3 regions of the Bradyrhizobium sp. WBOS08 genome follow, and region 3 is predicted to be linked to each of the others. Evidence: predicted binding sites of a transcription regulator. Region 3 holds the regulator's gene; each other region holds the start of a gene.
The links. Region 3 encodes PhoB, which activates phosphate uptake and scavenging genes when phosphate is short. Its sites were predicted from a motif close to TGTCATNNANCTGTCAT; they were not measured.

Region 1: the regulator PhoB is predicted to act here: its motif matches at 2,185-2,201, upstream of DCM80_RS06740 (YbhN family protein).
Region 2: the regulator PhoB is predicted to act here: its motif matches at 3,746-3,762, upstream of ugpB (sn-glycerol-3-phosphate ABC transporter substrate-binding protein UgpB).

Annotation. Positions count from the first base shown of each region.
Region 1 is NZ_CP028988.1:1,370,111-1,376,200, reverse strand. It holds gene DCM80_RS06745 (hypothetical protein) at 1-843, opposite strand, end outside; gene DCM80_RS06740 (YbhN family protein) at 931-2,013, opposite strand; gene DCM80_RS06735 (ferritin-like domain-containing protein) at 2,444-2,950, shown strand; partial or broken gene DCM80_RS06730 (MFS transporter) at 3,123-3,266, shown strand; gene DCM80_RS06725 (EAL domain-containing protein) at 3,379-5,778, shown strand; gene DCM80_RS06720 (hypothetical protein) at 5,782-6,090, opposite strand, start outside.
Region 2 is NZ_CP028988.1:2,730,343-2,736,432, forward strand. It holds gene aroA (3-phosphoshikimate 1-carboxyvinyltransferase) at 1-24, opposite strand, end outside; gene DCM80_RS12925 (TIGR02300 family protein) at 185-592, shown strand; tRNA gene DCM80_RS12930 (tRNA-Ala) at 687-762, shown strand; partial or broken gene DCM80_RS12935 (GIY-YIG nuclease family protein) at 922-1,155, shown strand; gene DCM80_RS12940 (MarR family winged helix-turn-helix transcriptional regulator) at 1,167-1,628, opposite strand; gene DCM80_RS12945 (organic hydroperoxide resistance protein) at 1,779-2,204, shown strand; gene DCM80_RS12950 (CaiB/BaiF CoA-transferase family protein) at 2,390-3,595, shown strand; gene ugpB (sn-glycerol-3-phosphate ABC transporter substrate-binding protein UgpB) at 3,817-5,133, shown strand; gene ugpA (sn-glycerol-3-phosphate ABC transporter permease UgpA) at 5,181-6,062, shown strand; gene ugpE (sn-glycerol-3-phosphate ABC transporter permease UgpE) at 6,064-6,090, shown strand, end outside.
Region 3 is NZ_CP028988.1:3,048,551-3,054,640, forward strand. It holds gene pstA (phosphate ABC transporter permease PstA) at 1-838, shown strand, start outside; gene pstB (phosphate ABC transporter ATP-binding protein PstB) at 835-1,656, shown strand; gene phoU (phosphate signaling complex protein PhoU) at 1,668-2,384, shown strand; gene phoB (phosphate regulon transcriptional regulator PhoB) at 2,408-3,115, shown strand; gene DCM80_RS14520 (GcrA family cell cycle regulator) at 3,346-3,855, opposite strand; gene DCM80_RS14525 (aspartate aminotransferase family protein) at 4,324-5,532, shown strand; gene argF (ornithine carbamoyltransferase) at 5,532-6,090, shown strand, end outside.

The DNA.
Region 1 (6,090 bases), 1.7 Mb from region 3:
CGCGAGCGCCAGGGCCGTGCGCGTCTGGTAGCTGTACAGCGAGCGGTGGCACGGTGCGTTGAACCAGAGCGCGCTGTAGCGTTGCCAATTGGCGAGCGTATCCGGGGCCTCGCAAGCGCGGCCGCCCTTGAAGCCGTGGCGGCTCGGCCGGTAGTACTGCCCGCCGGCGGTGCCGAGATAGGAGCGGAAGCAGAAACCTTCGTCGGACAGCGCCAGCGCCCGGTCCGGATTGCCCTCGCCCGAGGCGATGCTGTCCCCGAGGCCGGCGACGAAGATGTCGCGGACCTGGATCTCGGTCTGGACCCGCTGGGTCGGATCGGCGCCGGCGGAGACGTCGACGGTCGCGACCGTCTGCTTGCCGTAGCGGACGCGCAGGTTGATCGGCTCGGCGCAGTCGAAGGTCGATTGCTGCGGGCCGTCACCGTCGTCGAACGACCAGGCGCAGGTGGCGCCGACCGGTACCGCGCCGACGAGACGCACGGTGACGGGATGGTCGATCGGGGTGAGGTAGTTTTCCTTGGTGTTGTCGCGGGTGCAGGGCTGGTTGACGCGGCCCTGAAGGTCGATGCAGAGGCGGTTGACCATGTTGCGCGCCCAGCCGCGGCCTTCGCTCTGGAGCTCCAGCGATTGTTCTGCGGCGAGGATGCTGCGGTTACGCGCATTCTCGACATGGAGCAGGAAGTCGCGCTCCTCGCGGAACAGCCGGAAGCGGTTGCGCACCTCCCAACTGATCTGCAGGGGGCCGGCGTCCTGCGCGGCGGCGCGCTCGGCCGGCAAAACGGACAAAAGTCCGGCCAGCAGCAGGGCGCTGGCGCAGAGGGTACGAAGCAATACAGGGATCATGGCCCGCGTCTTCAACGGCAAAGTTGAGGCGGAAATAAGAGAGCATCGCGCTGCCGCCCGCAACCCTTTGGTCCGGGCAGGCGGCTGTCAGCGCTTATTGGCCTGTCGCAGCAACCGCTCGCGCTGCATCGGCGTCACCTCTTTGGGCAGATTGGCCTGCGCACAGGCCTCTGCCAGCCGCCGCCGCTCCTGCCAGGGCTCGACCACGTTCATCCACAGCTCGCGCGTGCCCATGATGGAGATCGCGAGGCCGAACGGGATCACGAAATAGAGAATACGAAACACCAGCAGCGTCGCCAGCAGCTCCTCGCGGCCGAACTGCGGCAGCGCCACCAGCATGGCGGCGTCGAACACGCCGATCGAGCCGGGCGCATGGCTGGCAAAGCCGATCAGGGTGGCCAGGATGAACACCACGGCCAGCGACATGAAGTCGATCGGCGGATTGGCCGGCATCAAGAGGTACATTGCCATGGCGCAGAAGCCGAGATCGACCACGCCGATGAGGATCTGCACCAGCGTCAGCGGCGCCGAGGGCAGCACGACCTTCCAGCCCTTCTGGCCGAGCTCGCGCCGCTTCTCGCCCATGACGAGCCAGGCGAGATAAGCCCCTATCGAGGCAAGGCCGCCGAGCGCGATCAGCCGGTTGATCGATGGAGGAAGCTGATCCATCGAGGAGGCCGCGTCCGGATGGACGGCCAGGCCGATCGAGAGCACGAAGATGTTACCGAGCCAGAAGGTCAGGCCCGACAGGAAGCAGATCTTGGCGACGTCGATCGCGTTCAGCCCGTAATCCGAATAGATCCGGAAGCGGATCGCGCCGCCGGTGAAGACGGTGGCGCCGATGTTGTGGCCGATCGAATAGGACGTGAAGCTGGAGAGCGCCGCGATGCGATAGGGCACGTGCTTCTTGCCGATCGTTCGCAGTGCGAAATAATCGTAGAAGGTCAGCGTGCAGAACGCGAAGAACACGCACACCGCCGCCAGCCCGATGCTGCCGCGGGGGATCTCGGTCAGCGCCGTCAGGATGACCCCGGTATCGATGCCCTTGAGGGTCCGCACCAGCGTGGTGATCGCGAAGGCGATGATGAAGATGCTCGCGGCAACTCCAAGCCGTCGCCAGCCGATCCATCTCTTGAAGCCGCGTTTCAGCGCGGGCAGCAGTCCGTGCATTCATCCTCCCGGCGGGGGGCAAGACCGACCGGGCCAGGCATTGGCCAGTTCGGGTGCGATCATCACCAAAGGCAGGCAGCGATCGCTAGGCGTGATCCAGCTCATTTAAGGCAAAAACTGCAGCTTGTGCAGCCCTTGACAACAATAGGTTCTGCGCCGGACCGGCAACTTTGTCATACGCGGTTCACATCGGAAGGCGCGTTAAGCATATGAGTCGTGAAAGCCGGCCGGCGCGTGCGTTCGTATCGGCCTATGATTTCAGATCCCGGCGCCGCCCGCATTGTTCCAACGCAATGCCATGCGGGTGTTTTTTGGAACGTCGATGTCTCGCGTTCGTTGGGTCCGAACAGCAACCGAAACATGGCGCAATGAGCGGCTTTCGTGCAAGCCGCTGCCTTCGTGTTCCAGCAAACCGAAAAAGGACGAAACGATGGGACTGTTCACAAAAGACATCAAAACCATGAACGACCTGTTCGTGCATCAGCTCCAGGACATCTATTACGCCGAGCAGCAGCTGACCAAGGCGCTGCCGAAGATGGCCAGCAAGGCCACCGATCCGCAGCTGAAACAGGGCTTTTTGACGCACCTCGAAGAGACCAAGCAGCACGTGGCGCGGCTCGAGGAAGTGTTCAAGATGCATGGCGTCCCCGTTAAGGCGGTCGACTGTCCGGCGATCGACGGCATCATCGAGGAAGCCGATGAGACCGCCGGCGAAGTCGCCGACAAGGCCGTGCTCGACGCTGCGCTGATCAACGCAGCCCAGGCTGCCGAACATTACGAGATCGTGCGCTACGGCAGCCTGATCGCCTGGGCCAAGCAGCTCGGCCGCAACGATTGCGCCGCGGTGCTCGCCAAGACGCTCGAGGAGGAAAAGGCGACCGATCAGAAGCTGACCACGCTGGCCGAGAGCAAGGTGAACCTGCGCGCGGCGAGCTGAGCCGAGCTGAGCTGAACCAGGAGGCGCCGCGCGGTCATCCGCGCGGCGTTTGCATGCCTTGCATCATCGTTCCATCATTCACGAAGCTTGAGGGCGGCCTAGAAGCGTATAGGTCGCATGGGGCTGCAATCGAGGCACAGCACGTGAGCCAACACTATCAAATGAAGCCTTCGTGCTCGGCGTTGCGCTGTTCGGCTCGCTGGTGGCCGGTGAGCGGGCATTCATGGCGGGGCTGCGTCTGTCGCTCGTGATCTCCGCGGTGGTCGTGTTCCTCGCCGCGGCGGTGATCGGCCTCGGCGCGCCGGCGCGAGGATGAGCAATGTGAGCCAACCTACACATCATCCATTTACCATTCGTGGACCGGGATTGTAGCCAGTTACCGATCGTCCACTTCTGTCGGTTTCAAGTGCGGGTCCTGGGGGCCCGCGATGTATCAAGTTTTCTACTGTCTTACTACAGAGCACGATTGGCGACTCGTCACGCTCGGGGGCGCGGTGTGTCTGCTTGCCAGCGCAGCGGCAATCAGCCTGTTCCATCGGGCGCGCGCGACCCAAGGTCTCGGGCGCCTGGCATGGCTCGGTCTCGACGCGGCGGTCAGCGGATGCGGCATCTGGGCGACGCATTTCATCGCGATGCTCGCTTACGGCCCGGGAGGCGCGGGCGCCTACAACATCCCGATGACCATTCTGTCGCTGATTTTCGCGATCGCCGTGACGTTCGTGGGATTGAGCATCGCTGTGTCGTCCTCGTGCGCTGTGTGGATCGTCCTCGGCGGTGCCATCGTCGGCGCCGGCATCGCGGCGATGCACTACACTGGCATGGCGGCTCTGGAGCTCCCGGCGCGGGTGGACTGGGTCGGAAGCACGGTCGCGGTCTCGGTCCTGTCAGGGATCTCCTTTGCGGCGTTTGCGCTTTTCGTGGCGGCGCGACGCGACGACCTTTCCCACGCGCTGATGGCGACCGCCCTGCTGACCGTCGCCATCGTCTCGCATCATTTCACGGCTATGGGCGCGGTGCTGCTGACGCCGGATTCGACGATTGCGATCGGGGGCCTCTCGGTACCTCCTGCTTCGCTGTCCTTCCTCACCGCCAGCGCTGCGGTTGCGATCATCGCCATCGCGCTAGTGGCCGCGCTGCTCGACCGCCGGGCGAGGGGCCAACTAGGCGCCCAGCAAATGGTGCTCGACACGGCGCTCGAGAACATGTCGCAAGGGTTGTGCATGTTCGACGCTGAAGGCAAGATCATGTTGTTCAACGAGCGTTACGCGGCGATGCTTCGCCGTACCGACATCGCGCTCACCGGCCGACGGCTGGTCGACATATTGCGCGATGAGCAGGCCAAGGGGCAGTGGCAGGGCGACGCGGGTGTATTCTTCGCCCGGCTCGTCGCCGACGCGCGCGAGGGCCGGACCACGACTGACGTCGTCAACCGCTTCGGCCGTTCCATCCGGGTGGTCAATCAGCCCATGCAGGGCGGAGGCTGGGTCGCCACTTTCGAAGATATCACCGAATGGCTGGAGGCGCAGGCCAAGATCTCGCACATGGCGCGCCATGACGCGCTGACCGGCCTGCCCAACCGCGTGTTGTTCCATGAACAGCTCGAGCAAGGATTGCGCCGGACCAGGTCCGGCGAGCAGCTCGCGGTGCTCTGTCTCGATCTGGATCACTTCAAGGACATCAACGATTCGCTCGGCCATCCCATTGGTGATGCGCTGCTCGAAGAGGTCGGTCGCAGGCTGACGGCCGCCGTCGGCGAGAGCGACACCGTGGCGCGGCTTGGCGGCGACGAGTTCGCGGTGGTGCAGATCGGACGCTCCGAGGAAGCCGCAGCTAGATCACTGGCCCGTCGTCTCGTCGAGGCGATTTCTGCGCCTTATGGGATCGAAGATCATCAGATCGTCATCGGCGTTTCGATCGGCATCTCGCTGTCACCGCAGGACGGCAGCAATCCGGATGAACTCTTGAAGAACGCCGACCTCGCGCTCTATCGCGCCAAGGCCGACGGCCGCGGCACCTATCGGTTTTTCGAGCCCGGCATGGATGCCCGCGCGCAGGCGAGGCGCCTTTTGGAAATGGATCTGCGAGCAGCGCTGCAACGAGGGGAGTTCGCGGCTTATTACCAGCCGATCCGCGACGTTGTCAGCGGTCGCGTCGTCGCCTTCGAGGCGCTGCTGCGCTGGAACCATCCGCAGCGCGGCCTGATTTCGCCCATCGACTTCATTCCGCTGGCCGAGGAGACCGGATTGATCGTTCAGCTGGGTGAATTCGTGTTGCGCGCTGCCTGCGCCGACGCGGCCACCTGGCCCGACGACGTCGACCTCGCCGTCAATTTGTCGCCGGTCCAGTTCAAGAATCCGAACCTGATCGCATCCGTGGCGGAGGCTTTGGCTGCTTCGGGACTCGAAGCGCGACGCCTCGAGCTTGAGATCACCGAATCGGTGCTGCTGCAGAACAGCGAGGCGACGTTGACCACGCTGCATGAGTTGCGCGCCATGGGGGTGCGGATATCACTTGACGATTTCGGCACCGGCTATTCGTCGCTGAGCTATCTGCGCAGCTTCCCGTTCGACAAGATCAAGATCGACCGTTCCTTCGTGGCGGAGCTGGCGACGCGCGACGATTCCATGGCCATCATCCGCGCAGTGACCGGCCTCGGCCGCAGTCTCGGCATCGTCACCACGGCTGAGGGCGTCGAAAACGACGTTCAGCTCGAACTGCTCAGGCGCGAGGGTTGTGACCAGGCGCAGGGATATCTGTTCAGCAAGCCGCGGCCCGCGTCCGACGTGGCGATCATGCTGGACCGTCCGCGGCTGCTTGCGTCGGCGTAAGGGTCACCCGCGGCGCAGCGCGAAATGGGCGCCGCAGAACGCCATGACGGCGCCGAGGCAGAGGGCGGCGAGCCCGGCCAGCACGCCCGAGACGGTCGGGATCGGGCTCGGCGCGGAGGCTGCCTGACCCGCCCCCGCGAGCAGGAGCACGCCGACCGCGATCAGGAACTGGCGCATTCGCTGCGGGATCTGGCCGGAGGCTGCGCTCTGCATCAGCGTCGCGGTGAAATAGCCGCCGGAAAAGCCGACCGTCGCGATCAGCCACCACGCGATCGCCGCACCCGCGGGGATGAACTCGGCCGAGTCGGAGCG
Region 2 (6,090 bases), 320 kb from region 3:
CCTCGGATGGTCGGAATGAGTCAAGATTGTGTCCTTGGATGAGCCCTGAGGGGACTGCGGCGCAGGTACCACATGGTCCGCGCGCCGTCACGGGCATGTCGTTCTCCCGTAATGCGCTATTGACAGCGGGCCGCCAACTAGCCAAGTGAAACACCGCTTTTCAGACATTCCCAGGATTCCTGCCGTGGCCAAGTCCGAACTCGGAACCAAACGTATTTGCCCGACCACGGGCAAAAAGTTCTATGACCTCAACAAGAATCCGGTGATCTCGCCCTATACCGGCGAAGTTGTGCCGATCGCCCCGGTGGCGCCGGCGCGCATGTCCCGCGGCGCCGAGGCCCGGCACGCGGCGACAGCGGATGCTGCGCCCGAGCCGGCAGAGGTCGAAGAGGTTTCGCTCGAGGAAGCCGATGCCGAGGAGAACACCGGCAAGGTCAAGGCCGTGGTGCCCGAGTCGGAGGACGATATCGAGGTCGACGAGACCCTCGATGACGACGATGACGATGATTCGACCTTCATTGCCGACGAGGAAGAGGGCGATGAGGACGTGACCGACATCATTGGTGATGTCGGAGGTGATGAAGAGACTTGAGATCAGTCCTGATCTGTGAAAAAGGGTGCACCGCGCGAGTCGCCAGGACTCGCCGGTTGGGGTGATCCACCAGATTCACCCAGTCGAGGACTAAGGGGCCATAGCTCAGCTGGGAGAGCGCTTGCATGGCATGCAAGAGGTCGGCGGTTCGATCCCGCCTGGCTCCACCAGCCTTCGCTCGCTTCGCGAGCTACGGCTCGGCAAGCCATCCTCGCTCCATCGTAGCGAAGTGAGCGAAGGCTGCCGCGGCGTAGCCCGAAGGGCGAAGCCGGGCTTCATTGGATCAAAACCGGATGTAAGCTCCTCCCCCGACAACCGGGGAGCGTGCCGTGAAGTACGTCTATATCCTTGAGAGCCTCGATTCTCTCCACTTCTACGTCGGTATCACCGACGACCTCCGCGCTCGACTGACAAAGCACAATGCTGGCGAGGTGCCACACACCTCGAAATATGGGCCCTGGCGGCTCAAAACTTACGTTGCATTCAGCAACGAGAAGCAGGCCGCCGCATTCGAGAAATACTTGAAATCGGCGTCCGGTCGCGCCTTTGCCAAGAAGCGGCTTCCTAGAACCCCCTACTCCCCGATCGCCGCATTCAGCCGATCCCGCAACGCCACGATCTCGTCCTTCATCGCGACCAGTTCCGGCACCGAGCAGTGCGAGGCCGCCAGGACCGACTGTGGCACGCTGCGGGCTTTGTCCTTCAAGCCATGGCCCTGCGGCGTCAGTGCGATCAAGACTTGGCGCTCGTCCTCGCTGGAGCGGGTGCGCTTGACGAGATGCGCCGCTTCGAGACGCTTCAGCAGCGGCGTCAGCGTGCCCGAATCCAGGAACAGGCGCTCGCCGATGTCCTTGACCGGCACGTCGTCGCGCTCCCACAACACCAGCATCACCAGATATTGCGGATAGGTCAGGCCGAGCCGGTCCAGCAGCGGCTTGTAGATGCGGTTGAAGGCATGCGCGGCCGAATAGATCGCGAAGCAGATCTGGTTATCGAGCCGCAGTGGCGCGTCCGCTGCCGATGATTTTCGGGGCATGGCGAATCTCCCGGGGTTTGGCCTCATTGTGCCGCCCGGCGGCGGCATATTCAATTGCGAACAATTAAATGTGAGGCACCGCAATTTCAATTGCACACAATCAAATTGCTTGCAATAAACACCGCACCCATCGAAACCATGGAGACGACAATGTCCGTGAACGTGCTCTACAAGACCAGCGCCAAGGCCACCGGCGGCCGCGACGGCCATGCTGCAACCCTCGACGGCGCGCTCGACGTCAAGCTGGCCACGCCCAAGGAGCTCGGCGGCGGCGGCGGCGCCGGCAACAATCCCGAGCAGCTGTTCGCGGCCGGCTATGCCGCCTGCTTCATCGGCGCGATGAAGTTCGTGGCCTCGCAGGGCGGCCCGAAGGTTCCGAATGACGCCTCCGTCACCTCGACCGTCGGCATCGGCCCGCGCTCCGCAGGCGGCTTCGGCCTCGATATCGACCTCGCGGTCTCGCTGCCGGGCCTTGCCCGCGCCGAGGCCGAGGCGCTGGTCGCAAAGGCTCACCAGGTCTGCCCCTATTCCAACGCTACCCGCGGCAATGTCGACGTTCGCCTGACGGTCGTCTGATCGAACGGCGGATTGGCTGGCCCGGGATCCCCCTCGGGCCGGCCGCTTCCCCCAGAATCCGCATTTGCCACGCCGCGGGATTGCCGCAATGGCGGGCGCATGCGGCCCTACGCCGGGAGCCATTGCTGCTCGCTGCAAACCTCGCTAGGCCTGTGACCAAACGTCGACACAGGGGAAGCGAAGGCATGAGTTCTGAAGCCGCCACAGGTGCCATGAGCGGACTGCGCGTCATCGATCTCACGCGCGTGCTCGGCGGCCCCTATTGCACCCAGATCCTCGCCGACCATGGCGCCGACGTGATCAAGGTCGAGCCGCCCGCCGGCGACGAGGTTCGTGAGTGGGGTCCCCCCTTCCATGAGGAGGACGCGGCCTATTTCGTCGGCATCAACCGCAACAAGCGCTCGATCGGCCTCGACCTCGCCTCGGAGGGCGGCCGCATCGTGCTGCTGAAGATGCTGGAGACCGCCGACGTCCTGATCGAGAATTTCAAGCCTGGCACGCTGGAGAAATGGGGCATCGGCAACGACGTCCTCAGCGGGAAATTCCCGCGCCTCGTGCATTGCCGGATCTGCGGCTTCGGCGCCGACGGTCCGCGCGGCGGCAATCCCGGCTACGACGCCATCATCCAGGCCATGACCGGCATGATCGCCGCGACCGGCTCGCCCGAGAGCGGGCCGATGCGGATCGGCGTGCCCTTGGTCGACATCGGCACCGGCCTCTATGCCGCGATCGGAATCCTGATGGCGCTGTCGGAGCGGCAGCGCTCCGGCAAGGGCCAGTTCCTGGAGACGACTCTGTACGAGACCGGCCTTGCCATCATGCATCCGCACACCGCGAATTACTTCATGCATGGCAAGCCGCCTGGTCTCACCGGCAACGAGCATCCGAACCTCGTGCCTTACGCGATCTTCCCGACAAAAACCGACAACATCTTCATCGGCGTCGGCAATGACGGCACCTTCCGCAAGCTCGCCAAGGAGATCGGCAAGCCCGAGCTCGGCACTGACCCGCGTTTTGCCCGCAACAAGGACCGCATCGCCAACCGCGAAGCGCTGCGCGCCGAGCTCGCCGCGGTGTTCAGCCAGCACGAGGCCGAGCCGCTCTGCAACCGCCTGCTCGCCGCGGGCCTGCCGGCAGGGCCGGTGCAGAAGATCGACCAGGCGCTGACCAACCCGCACACGATCGCGCGCGGCGATATCATCGAGAAGGACTGGTACAAGGGCGTGGCCTCGCCGATCCGGCTCGACCGCAGCAAGCCGAGCCTGCGCCTTCTGCCGCCGAAATTCAGCCAGCACGCAGCCGAGGTGCTGGGCGAGTTCGGCTACTCCAAGGCCGAGATCGACGCGATGGTCGAAAACGGCACGGTCTGCGGCCCTGAGCGCAAGCGCTAGAGGCCTCCACCTCCATCCGACGAACGATGCCGCAGTGCGGCGCGGGCACGATAGTGCAGCGCGAACGGCTGCGGCTGTCCGCGTACTTCTTCGCCTATTTTCCGGCTTCCCTTTTCCAGCGCTTGCCGCTTTCGTTTCGGCCGCTTACACAGTCATGTGAACGTCATACGGCGCTGCTAGCGCAAGCGCTTCTTTAGTGACGGGCAAGGGAGGTTTTCTTGATGGCTCTTCGACATTTTGGTGCGGCGGCGGCTGTTGCACTCACGGTTGGTCTCGGCGCCTCACCGGCGCTGGCCGTGACCGAAATCCAGTGGTGGCACGCGATGACGGGCGCCAACAACGACGTCATCGTCAAGCTCGCAAGCGACTTCAACGGTGCCCAGAGCGACTACAAGGTGATTCCGACCTACAAGGGCAACTACGCCGACACGATGAACGCCGGCATCGCCGCGTTCCGCGCCGGCAACGCCCCGCACATCATGCAGGTGTTCGAGGTCGGCACCGCCACCATGATGGCGGCGACCGGCGCCGTGAAACCGGTCTACAAGCTGATGGCCGAGACCGGCGAGAAGTTCGATCCGAAGGCCTATCTGCCCGCGATCACCGGCTACTACTCGACCTCGAAGGGCGAGATGCTGTCCTTCCCCTTCAACTCGTCGTCGACCGTCATGTGGGTCAATCTCGACGCGCTGAAGAAGGCGAATGTCGAGATCCCGAAGACCTGGCCCGAGGTGTTCGACGCCGCCAAGAAGCTGAAGGCGGCCGGGCACGCCACCTGCGGCTTCTCCAACTCCTGGGTCACCTGGGTCAATCTCGAGCAGCTCTCCGCCTGGCACAACGTGCCGCTCGCCAGCAAGGCCAACGGCCTCGACGGCTTCGACACCGTGCTGTCCTTCAACGGCCCGCTCCAGGTCAAGCATCTCGAGAACCTGGTCGAGCTCCAGAAGGACAAGACCTACGATTACGCCGGCCGCACCAACACCGGCGAAGGCCGCTTCACGTCGGGCGAATGTCCGCTCTACCTGACCTCGTCGGCATTCTTCGGCAACGTCAAGGCGCAGGCCAAGTTCGCCTTCACCGCGGTGCCGATGCCTTATTATCCGGACGCCAAGGGCGCGCCGCAGAACTCGATCATCGGCGGCGCATCGCTCTGGATCATGGGCGGCAAGTCGGCCGACGAGTACAAGGGCGTGGCGAAGTTCCTGACGTTCCTCTCCGATACCGATCGGCAGGTCTACATTCACAAATCGTCGGGCTATCTGCCGATCACCAAGGCGGCCTATGACAAGGCCAAGGCAGAGGGCTTCTACAAGGACCAGCCCTATCTCGAGACCCCGCTGCTCGAGCTGACCAACAAGGAGCCGACCGAGAATTCGCGCGGTCTGCGTCTCGGCAACATGGTGCAGCTCCGCGACGTCTGGGCGGAAGAGATCGAGCAGGCGCTGGCCGGCAAGAAGACTGCCAAGCAGGCGCTGGACGCGGCCGTCGAACGCGGCAACACCATGCTGCGGCAGTTCGAAAAGACCGCCGTGAAGTAAGGCGACAAGCGGCAGGCCGGTCGCCCGGCCTGCCGCGCTGGGGCATCATGCAGAAGCAAGCCATTTTCCAGTCGAAGCTGTTGCCCTATGCGCTGGTTGCGCCGCAGCTCGCGATCGTCCTGATATTCTTCTATTGGCCCGCCTTGCAGGCGATGATCCAGTCGTTCCTGCTCCAGGACGCCTTCGGCCTGTCGACCACGTTCGTCTGGTTCGAGAACTATATCGACCTGTTCAAGGACCCCGCCTATTTCGAGGCGATCCTGCGCACCTTCTTCTTTTCGTTCGCGATCGCGGTGTCGTCGCTGTCGTTCGCGCTGCTGCTCGCCGTGATGGCGGACAAGCCGCTGCGCGGCTCGATGCTCTACCGCACCCTGCTGATCTGGCCCTATGCGGTGGCGCCGCCGGTCGTCGGCGTGCTCTGGATCTTCATGCTGCATCCCTCGCTCGGCGTGCTCTCGCGCTACCTGCGCGCCCTCGGCGTCGACTGGAATCCGCTGCTCGACGGCAACCAGGCCGCAACCCTGATCATCCTCGCCGCCGCCTGGAAGCAGATCTCCTACAATTTCCTGTTCTTCCTCGCCGGCCTGCAGAGCATCCCCAAGAGTGTGATCGAGGCCGCCGCGATCGACGGCGCCCGCCCGATGCGGCGGTTCTGGACCGTGATTTTCCCGCTGTTGTCGCCGACCATCTTCTTCCTTCTGGTCGTCAACATCGTCTACGCCTTCTTCGACACGTTCGGCATCATCGACACCATGACCCGGGGCGGTCCGGGCAAGTCGACCGAGACGCTGGTCTACAAGGTCTATACCGACGGCCTGCTCGGGGGGAACCTCGGCAGCTCCGCGGCGCAGTCGGTGATCCTGATGATCATGGTGATCGTGCTGACGGGCATCCAGTTCCGCTTCGTCGAACGCAAGGTGACCTACTGATATGGTCGAGGAAGAAGGCTTTCGGCGC
Region 3 (6,090 bases):
GATCTATGCACGCCGCCGCCGCTGGGACGTCGTCATCCGCGGCCTCTGCATCGCCGCCGCCGCCTTCGGCGTCACCTGGCTCGCGCTGATCCTGGTCACGCTGCTCTACAACGGCCTCAGCGGCCTCAACGTGCAGATCTTCACCGCGGACACGCCGCCGCCGGGCTCGACCGAGGGCGGGCTGCGCAACGCCATCGTCGGCTCGGTCATCATGACCGTGATCGGCGTCGGCATCGGCGCGCCGCTCGGCCTGTTCGCCGGCACCTATCTCGCCGAGTACGGCCGCAACGACAGGCTGACCTCGGTGATCCGCTTCATCAACGACATCCTGCTCTCGGCGCCCTCGATCATCATCGGCCTGTTCATCTACGGCGCGGTGGTGGTGCCGATGCGGGGCTTCTCGGCGATCGCCGGCGCGCTGGCGCTCGCCGTGATCGTGATCCCGGTCGTGGTGCGCACGACGGAGGACATGCTGCTGCTGGTGCCGAACCCGCTGCGCGAAGCCGCCAGCGCGCTGGGTCTGCCGCGCTCGCTGGTGATCAAGCGGATCGCCTATCGCGCCGCGCGCTCGGGCCTCATCACCGGCGTGCTGCTCGCCACGGCGCGCGTCGCCGGCGAGACCGCGCCGCTGCTGTTCACCGCGCTGTCCAACCAGTTCTTCAGCCTCGGCCTCGACAAGACGATGGCGAACCTGCCGGTCACCATCAACAACTTCGTGCAGAGCCCCTACGCCTATTGGAAGCAGCTCGCCTGGAGCGGCGCGCTGCTGATCACCCTGACCGTGCTTGCCCTGAACATTGGCGCCCGCATCCTTGGTGCCGAGAGGACTGCAAAATGAGTGAAATGTCTGTTTCCGTCAGCGCGCCGACCGTTCACCCCGGCTCGCAGCCGCTGCCCGAGGCGCCTGCCAAGGTCACCGCGCGCAACCTCAACTTCTACTACGGTGAGCACCACGCGCTGAAGAACATCAATCTGGCGCTCGGCACCAACCGCGTCACGGCCTTCATCGGCCCGTCCGGCTGCGGCAAGTCGACCCTGCTGCGCATCTTCAACCGGATGTACGACCTCTATCCGGGCCAGCGCGCCACCGGCCAGCTGCTGCTCGACCACACCAACATCCTCGACCCCAAGCTCGACCTCAACCTGCTGCGCGCCCGGGTCGGCATGGTGTTCCAGAAGCCGACCCCGTTCCCGATGACGATCTACGAGAACATCGCCTTCGGCATCCGCCTCTACGAGAAGATCTCCAAGTCCGAGATGGACGATCGGGTCGAGAAGGCGCTGCGCGGCGGCGCGCTGTGGAACGAGGTCAAGGACAAGCTCAACGCCTCCGGCCTGTCGCTCTCCGGCGGCCAGCAGCAGCGCCTCTGCATCGCCCGCACCGTCGCGGTGCGGCCCGAGGTGATCCTGTTCGACGAGCCCTGCTCGGCGCTCGACCCGATCTCGACCGCCAAGGTCGAGGAGCTGATCCAGGAATTGTCCGAGAACTACACGATCGCGATCGTCACCCACAACATGCAGCAGGCGGCGCGCGTCTCCGACAAGACCGCCTTCATGTATCTCGGCGAGCTGATCGAGTTCGACGACACCAGCAAGATCTTCACGTCGCCGACCGACCGGCGGACGCAGGACTACATCACCGGCCGGTTCGGCTGAGGAGACGCGACATGGGTACCGAACATACCGCAAAGGCCTTCGACACCGACCTCCAGGAGCTCACGCGCCTGGTCGCAGAGATGGGCGGCATTGCCGAGCGCATGATCGTCGATTCCGTCGACGCGCTGATTCGCCGCGACGTCGCGCTCGGCCAGCGCGTCGTCGCCATCGACGCCGATCTCGACGCGCTGCAAAAGCGCATCGAGGAGCGCGCCGTGCTCACCATCGCCCGCCGCCAGCCGATGGCGGTGGACCTGCGCGAGATCGTCGGCGCCATGCGCGTCGCGACCGACCTCGAGCGCATCGGCGACCTCGCCAAGAACATGGGCAAGCGCGTCGCCGCGCTGGAGACCGACTTCCATCCGCTCAAGCTGTTCCGCGGCCTGGAGCACATGACCGACCTGGTGCAGCAGCAGGTCAAGAGCGTGCTCGATGCCTATGCCGCGCACGATCTGCCGGCGGCGATGGCGGTGTGGAAGGGCGACGAGGAGGTCGACGCGATCTGCACCTCGCTGTTCCGCGAGCTCCTGACCTACATGATGGAGGATCCGCGCAACATCTCGTTCTGCATCCATCTGATGTTCTGCGCCAAGAACATCGAGCGCATCGGCGACCACGCCACCAACATCGCCGAGACCGTGTTCTACATGATCGAGGGCCAGGCGATCACCGACAAGCGGCCGAAGGGCGACATGACCAATTTCGCCACGACGATCCCGAATACCTGAAGACCTCAAGGAGCGACGACACCATGGGCGCACGCATTATGGTGGTTGAGGACGAGGAAGCTCTCACCGAGCTTCTGCGTTACAACCTCGAAGGCGACGGCTATGACGTCGAGACGGTGATGCGCGGCGACGACGCCGACACCCGCCTCAAGGAACACATTCCCGATCTGATCGTGCTCGACTGGATGCTGCCGGGCCTCTCCGGCATCGAGCTGTGCCGGCGCCTGCGCACCCGGCCCGAGACCAAGCAGCTGCCGATCATCATGCTCACCGCGCGCGGCGAGGAGAGCGAGAGGGTGCGCGGCCTTGCGACCGGCGCCGACGACTACATCGTCAAGCCGTTCTCGGTGCCGGAGCTCTTGGCGCGCGTGAAGGGCCTGCTCAGGCGCGCCAGCCCCGAGCGGCTCGCGACCGTGCTGGCCTATGGCGACATCGAGCTCGATCGCGACAAGCGCCGCGTCGCGCGCTCCGGTCGCCCGATCGATCTCGGCCCGACCGAATATCGCCTGCTGGAGTTCTTCCTGGAGCATCCCGGCCGGGTGTTCTCGCGCGAGCAGCTGCTCGACAGCGTCTGGGGCCGCGACATCTACATCGACGAGCGCACCGTCGACGTTCATATCGGCCGCCTGCGCAAACTGCTCAATCTCGGCCGCGAGCAGGACCCGATCCGCACCGTCCGCGGCGCCGGCTACGCCCTGGATGATCGCTTCGCGAAGGCGGAGCAGACGTAAGGCTCCAGCGAGAGCTGGTTTGGCGAGCTCAGCCGTAATCCCGGGGCGCGCGCAGCGCGAGCCCGGGATCCATAACCACAGGACGTGATTTCGCGAAGACTCGGGGTGACCATCTCGCGCAACGATTGCGTCCTGTGGTTATGGATCCCCGCGTTCGCGGGGATGACACCGAGTTGGTTGAGGCGCCGTCGTGTGACGGCTGCGGTCTTGATCAGCTAATTCCGCGCAGCTCAGCGCGTGGGCTTCGGTGCCGCGCGGCGCCGATCCGCCGCCGGCTGATACGCCACGCGCGAGTGCTGGGCGCAATAGGGCAGGCCGGACAGGGCCTTGCCGCCGCAGAAGAAGAAATCCGGGCTGGAGGGATCGCCGACCGGCCAGTGGCAGGTCGCCTCGTTCAATTCGAGCAGCGACAGCCGCTGGCTCATCGGCACCACGTTGTCGTAGGTGACGGGTTCGGCCTCGACCTCGACCTCGAAGGCCTGCGCCAGCGCGGTGTTGCCGCGCGCGATGGGGCGGGTCACCCGCATCATGTGCTGGGCGGGACGCGCCTTGCGCGGCCGGGGCGCGGCCGACGAAGGGCTCTTGGCGCGGCCGGACAGACCGAGCCTGTGCACTTTGCCGATCACGGCATTGCGGGTCACATTGCCGAGCTCTGCTGCGATCTGGCTGGCCGACAATCCGGCCTCCCAGAGCTTCTTCAGCTGCTCGACGCGATCGTCGGACCAGGTCAAAACCGTCATTGCACCCTTTCCCTCGCCGCGCGGCTGCCATCCTGGCGGTCCGTGCGGCGAATGCCTAAGCCTCGAAAAACCCGTGCCGCTCGAATCCCTTAGGGCTCGCCGGGCGCGCAACTGACGCCCGAACGTTTACGCCGGTACATGAGGACTCTTGGGATCAGAACTGCCGCACGAGATGTCGTATCTGACAAGCCAAACGCTACAATATGGCGTGACTCACGCGCAAGAGTCCGCCGACTCGCTTCCACATGTTCCGTGGTGAAAAACCCGCAAAATCGCCACCGCAAGACTACGGAATCCGCGTTTCATCACCGTTTCCCGGGGCTTCCGGGCGGCATTGACACCCGTTTCACCAGGCCTAAGATAGTCGCGCGTGCCGCCCTTAAAAGGCGGCACGTTTCGTTTCCGGGCCGGTCCATGGTGCGTTGCCCAATGCACGCCCCACACCGTCCGCAACATCAAGTGGCCGTCATGACTAACAGCGCAGCCCCGCATTTGCTCCCCGTTTTCGCCAGGGCCAACCTCGGTTTCGAACGCGGCGAAGGCTGCTGGCTGATCGCGACCAATGGCGATCGCTATCTCGATTTCACCTCGGGCGTCGCCGTCAATGCGCTCGGCCATTGCCACCCGCATCTGATTAAGGCGTTGCAGGAGCAGGCCACGAAGCTGTGGCACATGTCGAACCTGTTCCAGAGCCCGGACGGCGAGAAGCTCGCCGCGCGCCTGTGCCACGAGAGTTTTGCCGACCTGGTGTTCTTCTGCAATTCCGGCGCCGAGGCGCTGGAGGGCGTGATCAAGCTGGTGCGCCATCATCACTTCTCCAAGGGGCACCCGGAGCGTTACCGCATCATCACCTTCGAAGGCGCCTTCCACGGCCGCACGCTGGCGACGCTCGCTGCGACCGGATCGGCAAAATATCTCGAAGGGTTCGGCCCGCCGATGGACGGCTTCGACCAGGTGCCGCATGGCGACCTCGAAGCCGTCAAGAAGGCGATCGGGCCCGACACCGCCGGTATCCTGATCGAGCCGATCCAGGGCGAGGGCGGCGTGCGTTCGGCACCGCCCGCTTTCCTCAAGGCGTTGCGCCAGCTTTGCGACGAGAAGGGCCTGCTGCTCGCCTTCGACGAGGTGCAGACCGGCATGGGCCGTGCCGGCGATCTGTTCGCGTATCGGCGCACCGGCGTCACGCCTGACGTGATGTCGCTGGCGAAGGCGCTCGGCGGCGGCTTCCCGATCGGCGCCGTGCTGGCGACCGCGGATGCGGCGGCCGGCATGGGCCCCGGCTCGCACGGCTCGACCTTCGGCGGCAATCCGCTGGCGATCTCCGCGGCCAACGCCGTGCTCGACGTCATGCTCAAGCCCGGCTTCTTCGACCACGTGCAGAAGATGTCGCTGCTGCTCAAGCAGAAGCTCGCCTCGGTGATCGACCGTCACCCCGACATCGTCAGCGAGGTGCGCGGCGAGGGCCTCCTGATCGGCATCAAGGCCGTCGTGCCCTCGGGCGACCTGGTCGCCGCCTTGCGCGACGAAAAGCTCCTGACCGTCGGGGCCGGCGACAATGTCGTGCGCTTCCTGCCGCCCTTGATCGTCACCGAAGCCGAGATCGAGGACAGCGTCGGGCGGCTGGAGCGTGCCTGCACCGCTTTGTCGGCCGGCCAGAGCAAGCGGGCGGCAAGCTGATGAGCAAGTCCCCGACCAAGACGCCGAAGCACTTCCTCGACATCAACGAGCTGCCCTTGTCGGAGCTCAAGCGCATGCTCGCCGCGTCGAGCGCGATGAAGGCGAAGCAGAAGGCGCAGCAGCCGGTGCGGCCGCTCGAAGGCAAGACGCTGGCGATGATCTTCGAGCGTCCCTCGACACGGACCCGGGTGTCGTTCGACGTCGGCATGCGCCAGCTCGGCGGCGAGGCGATCATGCTCACCGGCGCCGAGATGCAGCTCGGCCGCGGCGAGACCATCGCCGACACCGCCCGCGTGCTGTCGCGCTATGTCGACGCCATCATGATCCGCATCCTCAATCACGATGCGCTGCTCGAGCTTGCGGCCAACGCCACCGTGCCCGTCATCAACGGCCTGACGCGGCGCTCGCATCCCTGCCAGGTGATGGCCGACCTCATGACCTACGAGGAGCATCGCGGCCCGATCGAGGGCAAGACGGTGGCCTGGACCGGCGACGACAACAACGTGCTGGCGTCCTGGGCCCACGCCGCTGAGCGCTTCAAATTCCAGCTCAACGTCG